4 regions of the Rhizobium sp. WYCCWR 11152 genome follow, and region 4 is predicted to be linked to each of the others. Evidence: predicted binding sites of a transcription regulator. Region 4 holds the regulator's gene; each other region holds the start of a gene.

Evidence for each region. Region 4 encodes PhoB, which activates phosphate uptake and scavenging genes when phosphate is short. Its sites were predicted from a motif close to TGTCATNNANCTGTCAT; they were not measured.
Region 1: the regulator PhoB is predicted to act here: its motif matches at 998-1,014, upstream of G9X67_RS11335 (UDP-2,3-diacylglucosamine diphosphatase).
Region 2: the regulator PhoB is predicted to act here: its motif matches at 1,077-1,093, upstream of phnF (phosphonate metabolism transcriptional regulator PhnF).
Region 3: the regulator PhoB is predicted to act here: its motif matches at 1,198-1,214, upstream of pstS (phosphate ABC transporter substrate-binding protein PstS).

The regions. Positions count from the first base shown of each region.
Region 1 is NZ_JABFCP010000008.1:306,024-308,222, forward strand. It holds gene G9X67_RS11330 (phosphoglycerate mutase family protein) at 40-789, opposite strand; gene G9X67_RS11335 (UDP-2,3-diacylglucosamine diphosphatase) at 1,046-1,888, shown strand; gene G9X67_RS11340 (MFS transporter) at 2,100-2,199, shown strand, end outside.
Region 2 is NZ_JABFCP010000011.1:650,051-652,249, reverse strand. It holds gene phnH (phosphonate C-P lyase system protein PhnH) at 1-530, opposite strand, end outside; gene phnG (phosphonate C-P lyase system protein PhnG) at 530-1,006, opposite strand; gene phnF (phosphonate metabolism transcriptional regulator PhnF) at 1,124-1,861, shown strand; gene G9X67_RS24820 (2,3-bisphosphoglycerate-dependent phosphoglycerate mutase) at 1,901-2,199, opposite strand, start outside.
Region 3 is NZ_JABFCP010000008.1:600,782-602,980, forward strand. It holds gene pstS (phosphate ABC transporter substrate-binding protein PstS) at 1-969, opposite strand, end outside; gene G9X67_RS12755 (NAD(P)H-hydrate dehydratase) at 1,316-2,199, opposite strand, start outside.
Region 4 is NZ_JABFCP010000011.1:275,360-277,558, reverse strand. It holds gene phoU (phosphate signaling complex protein PhoU) at 1-415, shown strand, start outside; gene phoB (phosphate regulon transcriptional regulator PhoB) at 548-1,231, shown strand; gene G9X67_RS22875 (GcrA family cell cycle regulator) at 1,479-2,012, opposite strand.

The DNA of each region.
Region 1 (2,199 bases), on a different contig from region 4:
CGCAACTCGCCACACCTTTGCGCGGTTGGATTTCAGGAATTATGCCTTTGGCTTCGGCGTGATCGTCACGTCGGCGCCATAGGCATCGCGCAATTCGCCTTCCTGTCCCGGCTGCCGGTCGGCGGCCTGATGCAGCAGGATCGACTCGTATCCTTGCGAGCGCGTCCCCTCGATCAGCGTGATATCGGCGTTTCCGGGATTGTCGGAGCGCTCGAACCACTCGACAGGGCGGTGCAGGAAATTCATCTCGACCGCCCGGTTGGTGACGCCATGGCCGACGATCACGACGTTGTGGTCGCTATTTTCGGCGTCGTGCATGACTGTCTGCAGGAACAGACGCACCCGCTGGGCCACATCCGCCCGGCTTTCGCCATCCGGCGGCCGGGCGTAGAACTTGCCGCTGTTACTGCGCAGCCTCGCCCATTTTTCGAACTCCTCGGGAAACTTCTGCTTCTGTTCGGCGTGGTCATAGATTTCGGTGAAGAGACCGAAATCCTGCTCGCGCAGCAGATAATCCTCCCTGATATCGCCGACGAAGCTTTCCGGCAGGGCTTCGAGCAGCGCATCCTTGCTCTGCCGGGTCCTGAGAAAGGGCGAATACCAGATCTGCAGCTTGCCGAAACCCGCGTTCGGCAATGCCTGGAGATAGGACGCGATCACGCCGCCTGCCTCGAGAGCCTGCCGATGGCCCCATCGCGTCAGCGGCACATTGTGATCGCCGAATTGGCGGTAGGCCTGTTCATTGATGTTGCCGAGGGATTCGCCGTGGCGAACGAGAAAGAGACGCATCAGCCATCCCGCATTGTCGGATATGAATCGCCGTCATCATGAACGCCCTGAATGCACAGGGCAACCTTGTCCGCGGACCTGGCGGCGACGGGCATACTGCCCACGTGGCGACGGCCATGCGGCCACGCGGCGACGGGCATGCTGCCTTCGCGACGACGGGCATTCTGCCCGCGTGGGATGAACAGGTTTGCAGGGCTTTTCCCCAGCTTGTCATCTTCCTGAAACACGAGTCTGGTTTTGGAAGGTTAGATGAAAGATGGGACATGAGCGGCAGCTCGTGAAAGACATGATGGAACCCAGACATTTCCGCACGCTCTTCATTTCCGATGTCCATCTCGGCTCGAAGGCCGCGAAGGCCGACTTCCTGCTGGATTTCCTGCGCCACCACGAGGCCGACACGATCGTGCTCGTCGGCGACATTGTCGACGGCTGGCGCCTGAAGCGCAGCTGGTACTGGCCGCAGGTCTGCAACGACGTCGTCCAGAAACTGTTGCGCAAGGCGCGCAAGGGCACGCGCGTTGTCTATATTCCAGGCAATCACGACGAATTCCTGCGCGCCTTCCCGGGCATGCATTTCGGCGGCATCGAGGTCGTCGAGCGCATGATGCATGACGGCGCCGACGGCAAGAAATACCTGATCCTGCACGGCGACGAGTTCGACGTCGTGGTCCGCAACGCCCGGCTGCTCGCCTATCTCGGCGACTGGGCCTATGACACGGCGATCCGCATCAACATCATCCTGGCGGCAGTGCGCCGCCGGCTGGGTATGCCCTACTGGTCGTTCTCGGCCTGGGCGAAGCTGCAGGTCAAGCATGCCGTCAATTTTATCGGCGAATTCGAGCGCGTCGTGGCCGAGGAAGCCCGCAAAAACGGCGCCGACGGCGTGATCTGCGGACATATCCATCATGCCATCATCCAGGATATGGACGGCATCCGCTACATCAACACCGGCGATTGGGTGGAAAGCTGCACGGCGGTCGCCGAGCACGAGGACGGCACCTTCGAACTGATCACCTGGCGGGCGCTCGCCAGCAGTGTGCCGGCGCTTGCCGCCATCGAAATGCATGACGAGGGTGAACTGGCCCCGCAAGCCGCCTGATTTTGGCGCCGGCGCTTTACAGCGCCGCGTGTCTTTTCAGACGCGCAAAGGACGCTGTAGCACTTTGAAATTTTGCAGTAGGAATTTAGCCGTTACCGTCAGGCGACAGGCCCTATTTTTTTTCTAAAACGTTTCAGAAGGGCTATTTCTCGCAATAGTCGCTTCCGGGGTGGTGTGTTAGGACAACGACGAGTTTCCTTCAGGTCCATCCATGATTCCCGCTCAAATTTCCCCGACGGGTGAGGGAGCGCCGCGGCGCTTCCGATTGCTCAGCGCGCTTTCCTATTGCGCGCCGCTGCTCGTCAACGGCA
Region 2 (2,199 bases), 370 kb from region 4:
CCGCGCGGAAAGAGCGCGCGGTTCTCGGTCCAGAGCCGCAGGAAGGTCTCCGGCAGGCCGATAGGCGCGATCTCCGCCACGCTCTGGATGCCGGGACCCATCAGCGCCAGCCTGCGGCCGCCTTCGAGTTCGGCGAGTTCGATGATGAGGGTCGTCGAGCGGTCGGGATATTCCTGCGTACCTGATGCAAAGAGGCCGAAGGAGGAAAGTGCGGTGCCGGCTTCGGTGAAGGCAAAGCGCGCTTCGGCCTTTTCGGTGGTCAACGGCGCGCCGGTATGGAAGCCGAACCACTCCGGCACGGCGGATCTCGCCAGTCCCTGGGAAAGCCAGACGGGTGTGTCGTGGTCGCAAAGCGTCAGCGCGATCGTGCCGGCGGCGATGCCGAGCGGTGCCGGCGGAGCGACGTCGGGCTGAACGGTCTGGATCGTGCCGGGGCGGGCCATGCCGTCCATCAGCATCTTGAAGACGCTCTGGGCATGGAAGACCGGCTCGGCAAAGCCGCCGGTCAGAGCTTCTGTGTTCAGGCCCATCAGTTGTCTCCCCGCACCATGGTGAAGAAATCGACGCGGGTTGCCGCCGTCTCGTCCGCCTTGCGGCGTTCGGCATCGGCGATCCGCTCAGTGATCGGTAAAAGCAGGGCCTGTTCGACGAAATCCTTCGTCGCTTCCTCCTGCCAGAGCGCGTCGAAGATCGCCGCAAGCCTGGCCTTTTCGCGATCGGTGCCGAGCGCCTGTGCATGACCGACCGAGCCGGTGCCGAGCCGGACCGTCGCCCGCGTCACGGTCACTTCGCCGAGATTGAAGGGAGCGCCGCCGCCGCCGATGCGTCCGCGCACCATCACCAGCCCGGTCTCCGGTCCGCGCACCTGATGGGCCACAGGCTTTTCCGGCAGCGCATCGAAGGCCGCTGAGAGTTCGCTGCGTTCCGCACGCGCCAGCAGATCGGCGGCGCGTTTACGCCCGGATGCCGTCTGTGACGCAGCGTCTGTCCTGTCCGCTGATATCATCGCCGCTTCCCTTAAAATGTCTATTGATATAGACAACCATACAAGATACACTTAGCTCTAAATCGATGTCGTGACAAGCGTGTGACATCGTGAGTTAAATGGGCGGGCAGGGGTGGAATGGCGGGATTGAAGCAGGTGCAAAGGCAGACCGGCGTGGCGCTCTGGCGCCAGATCGCCGATCGGATTCGCGAGGCGATCAGCAGCGGAACCTATGACGAAACGGGAATGGTGCCGCCGGAAACCGTGCTGGCGCAGCAATTCGGCGTCAACCGGCATACGGTGCGCAGTGCGCTGGCGGCATTGGCGCAGGAGGGGATCGTCCGTGCGGTACAAGGTCGCGGCACGCTGATCGAGCGCAAGGAGCGGCTGAATTTCCCGATCACCAGGCGCACGCGCTTCACCGCCGGCATTGGCGATCAAGCGCGTGAAATGCGCGGCTTGCTGCTCAATGAGGCGAAGGAGGAGGCGAGTGCCGAGATCGCCCGCTGGCTGGGCCTGAAGCCGGGAGAACAGGTGATCCGCCTGGAAACATTGCGCCAGGCAGACAAGCGCCCGGTTTCAAGGGCGACGAGCTGGTTTCCCGCCAAGCGCTTTGCCGGTATCGGTGAGGCTTACCGGAACGCGGAATCGATCACCAAGGCTTTCGCCGAACTCGGCCTGCCGGATTATGTCCGGGCGACGACCGAGGTAACGGCCGCCCATGCGAGTGCAGCCGATATGGCCGACCTCGAACTCACTCCCGGTGCCATCCTTCTGATCGCCAAGGCGATGAATACCGATCTTGAGGGTGTGCCGGTGCAATATTCGATCAGCCGCTTCGCGGCCGACCGGGTCCAGTTCACCATCGAGAACTGAGCGCCTTTCCCCGCCGAAGCGGGGAAAGATCAGCTGAGATCAATGCGCGCCCGACATGTCGCCGAGCACTTCCTTGGAAGCGACGGTGGAATCCGCCTTCAGCGTGTAGACCATCGGCACGCCGGTCGCGAGATTGAGGGCGAGCACACCTTCTTTGCTCAGCTTGTCGAGCACCATGACAAGCGAGCGCAGCGAATTGCCGTGCGCGGCAACCAGCACCTTCTCGCCCCTGAGCACGCGCGGCAGGATTTCTGTGAGGTAGTAGGGCCAGACGCGGGCGCCGGTGTCGCGCAGGCTTTCACCGCCGGGAGGCGGCACGTCATAGGAGCGGCGCCAGA
Region 3 (2,199 bases), on a different contig from region 4:
GAAAAAATCATGCACGCGGCGATAGCGATTGGGCGCCTGTCCCGTCATTGGAACGACAGCATATGTCGCCCCGCTGATCGGATAGGCCGCCTCTCCCGGTTGATCCGTGAGCGACACCGAAAAATCTTTCGCTTCATCCCATGAGGCGGTGCTGGCCGCAGCCCGCACGCCATCCGGTCCCGGTTTTACGAACTGGCCGGATTTGTTCTGAACAGCGGCATAGGGCAGGTTTGCACGCTCGACCTGGCCAAAATCGGCATAGGCGATCGCCCCCTTCGTTGCCTGCACCGCGCGAATGAGATCCCCGGTTCCCTCGACACTGGTCCCCACCGGCCAGGCGATCAACGTATCCGCTCCATGTGTCGCCTTCCATTCCGGGCTTGCCGAGGACAGGAATTCGGTGAACATGAAGGTGGTGCCTGATCCGTCCTTGCGGGTAACCGGGCTGATTTTCTGATCGGGAAGGCTGATCTCCGGGTTGATCGCCTTGATGGCAGGATCGGCCCATGACTGGATCTTGCCAAGATAGATATTCGCAAGCAGCGGGCCAGTCAGGTTGATACGGCCCTTGTCGATACCGTCAAGGTTGACGGCAATCGCCACGCTGCCGAGCACGATCGGAAACTGCTGGCGGCCATGCTTTAAAAGCTCGTCGTGGGAGACAGGCACATCGGTCGCAGCGAAATCCAGCTCCGGCTGATCAAGGCGCATCAGACCTGCGAGCGAACCAACGAGCTCGTAGTCTACCGTCCAGTCGGGTGAGCTGAAGTCGCCGTCATCCATCCGCGCCTTCTCGTAGATTTCCGCCCACTTCGCGATGATGGGTGCCGCGAAAGTGGAGCCGGCGCCGCGAATGGGCTCGGCCCTGGCTGCAGGAGCGATGAAGAGTGATGCCACAACTGCCGCAAGTCCGGCAAAGCCGGCGGCGGCGGTCGTCACTCTGTGGACTTGCCGAAAAAAACGTTCCATCGGCGCTTCCCCTCGCAACCGTTGACTGCGCACTTCGATCAGAATTCAAACCAGATCGGCTCAGGACCCGCTGTACGAACCCGTGGTCCAGCCGACAGGAATTCCTGCCACCACTAAGTATTTCCATTCATTAACATTTTAATGACAGTTTAGTTTTGCGGGTTTCTGATTCTCGCCGCAGGACATTCTTTGGTTGATCGATGTCGCTCTAAAAATTCCAAATAAAACCGTCACTCAACTGACACATCGGCAGCATTTACAATGGTAAAACAACGCAGCGCGCGCCACGGCCAGACCGACGGTGCGGATTGCTTCTGCGTTCGAGGTGAAAGAGGATGCGGCGGCGCTAAAGCGGCAATACCTCGGCTGCGAGTTCCTCCGCCGTCAGCCCTTTGCCGGCGCGTTGGCCGGCCTCTCCGTGCAGCCAGACGCCGGCAGCCGCGGCCTCGAAGGCTGGCAGGCCTTGGGCGAGCAAGCCGCCGATGATGCCGGCAAGCACGTCGCCGGAACCGGCGGTGGCAAGCCAGACGGGAGCGTTGGTATTGATGAGCGCACGCCCATCAGGCGCGGCGATGACGGTATCGGCGCCCTTGTAGATAATCGCGGCATTGGCGCGGCGGGCGGCGGCCACAGCCTTGTCCACCTTGCCGAGCCCATCGTCGCCGCCGATATCGGGAAAGAGCCGCGCGAATTCGCCCTCGTGCGGTGTCAGCACCAGACGCGGCTCCCCCCGGAAAAGATCAAACAGCTGTTGCGGATCGTCCTTGAACGAGGAGATGCCGTCGGCATCGAGCACCAGATGGCGATCGGCAAGGGCCGAGACGAAGCTGCGCGCTTTGGCGCTAATGCCGAAACCGGGGCCGAGGACGAAGGTCTGCAGCCGCTTGTCGGATAGCCAGTCGCCGAGGTCGGCCTCGTCGTCGATGGCATGCAGCATGACGGCGGTCAGATGCGCGGCATTGGCGGCCATCGCCGCGCGGGGGGCGGCGATCGTCACTAGGCCGGCGCCGGCCTTAAGGCCCGAGATCGCCGACATGCGCGCCGCACCCGTCTTGTCGGCCTCACCTGAGAAGACGACCAGATGACCGCGCTTGTATTTGTGGGTTTCCAGTTGCTCGGCCGGCAGCGCACCCTTCCAGGCATCCGGCGTGTTCTCGGCGATGACGCCGCTTGCCTCAGCCCTGACGATGCGGGCGGGGATACCGATGTCGAAGACCTCCAATTCACCGC
Region 4 (2,199 bases):
CCTCGGCAAGAACACCGCCAAGCGCGTCATCGCCGTCCAAAGCACCGGCGTTCCCCGCAAGCTTGCCCGCGGCCTCGAGCATCTGTCCGAGCTGGCGCTCGTCCAGCTCAAGGAAGTGCTCGATGTCTACACCAATCGTTCAGCCGACAAGGCGAATGCGATCCGTGAACGCGACAACGAGATCGACGCGATGTACACCTCGCTGTTCCGCGAACTCCTGACCTACATGATGGAAGATCCGCGCAACATCACCAGCTGCACGCATCTTCTCTTCTGCGCCAAGAACATCGAGCGCATCGGCGACCATGCCACCAACATCGCCGAGACGATCTTTTACATGGCGACAGGCGCGCAGCCGGAAGGTGATCGTCCGAAGGATGACAGCGCCAACACCGTCGGCGCGGTCACCGAATAACCGCCCGCACAGTCAATTGCGTGCGCGCCCGTCCGGGCGCGCAAAGAGGTCGCAGCCAATTTTTGAATTTGCGCAGGATGCACTGCTTAAATCACCCTGGTTTAAGGATCATGCGCGAGGAGACCGACACGCATGATCCCGAGAGTTGCAGTTGTTGAAGACGAGGAAGCCCTCAGCGTGCTTCTTCGCTACAATCTCGAAGCGGAAGGCTTCGAGGTCGATACCATCCTTCGTGGCGATGAAGCCGAAATGCGGCTCCAGGAGCGCACGCCCGATCTTCTCATCCTCGATTGGATGCTGCCCGGCGTTTCCGGCATCGAGCTCTGCCGGCGCCTGCGCATGCGGCCGGAAACCGAGCGCCTGCCGATCATCATGCTGACGGCGCGCGGCGAGGAGAGCGAGCGTGTCCGTGGATTGTCGACGGGCGCCGACGATTATGTCGTCAAGCCCTTCTCGACCCCCGAGCTCGTTGCCCGCGTCAAGGCGATGCTGCGCCGCGCCCGCCCCGAGGTGCTGTCGACGGTGCTGAAATGCGGTGACATCGAGCTCGACCGCGAGACCCATCGCGTCCATCGCAAGACCCGCGAAGTCCGCCTCGGCCCCACCGAATTCCGCCTGCTGGAATTCCTGATGTCGTCGCCGGGCCGGGTCTTCTCCCGCTCGCAGCTGTTGGATGGCGTCTGGGGCCACGATATCTATGTCGACGAGCGCACCGTCGACGTCCATGTCGGCCGCCTGCGCAAGGCGCTGAATTTCTCCAACATGCAGGACGTCATCCGCACCGTCCGCGGCGCCGGTTATTCGATGGAAGCCTGAGGGCTTCCATCTGAGCCTGCTGACAAAGCCCTGGCAAAACCCGCGACGTCATCCTCGGCCTTGTGCCGAGGATCTGCGCTCGCTAAATTAAGTATTTGAAAATAAAGGTTTTACCCTCAAGTCATTGGGGTGATCAGATGCTCGGCACAAGGCCGAGCATAACGGAGGGAAGCCTGAGCTTCCATCCGCGCATAAAAAAACGGGCCAATCGGCCCGCTTTCTGCATTCTAACGATGGTTGCCCGCGCTCAACTGGCCCGCGCTGCTGCCCTGCGGCGTTCGTTCACCGGCTGGTAGGCAAGCTTCTGGTGATAGCCGCAATAGGGCGAATTGTCGGGGGACTCGCAGCCGCAGAAATGGAAGTCGTCCTTCAGCGGATCGCCGACCGGCCATTTGCAGGTGCGCTCGGTTAGTTCCGTCAGGCCGAGGCGGCGCGAAATCGGCACCACCACATTGCCTCGCGGCACGTATTCCATTTCCTCGATCGTTTCGATCTCGATCTCTTCCTTCAGCATCGTCGCGCCCTGCTGGCGGGTGACGGTGCGGGTCGTGATCCGGGAGGCGAAGTTCGGCGCGCGCGGCGCCGATGTATTGCGCTTCGGCGTTCGCGCCGCGGTATTGGTGCCGCCGGCCTTGGCACGGCCGGGAAGGCACAGCCGGTGCACTTTGCCGATGACCGCGTTTCGGCTGACCCCGCCAAGCTGCGCAGCGATCTGGCTGGCGCTCAGTCCTTCGGCCCAAAGTTTCTTGAGTTTCTCGACCCGCTCGTCTGTCCAGTTCATGCCCTGTCTCCACCTTTTGCGTTGGTGATGGCAGAATCCCTCACCGTTGTCCCGGGAGCTCCGAAACAAGAAACGCTTGATCAATTTTGGTGACTAGTTCCGCCGCATGCAGTCTAGTAATTGATCTTTAACCTAGTGTGAGCCTGACTCCGTGACAAGAGTCGCATGAATCCGGATGAATCGAATT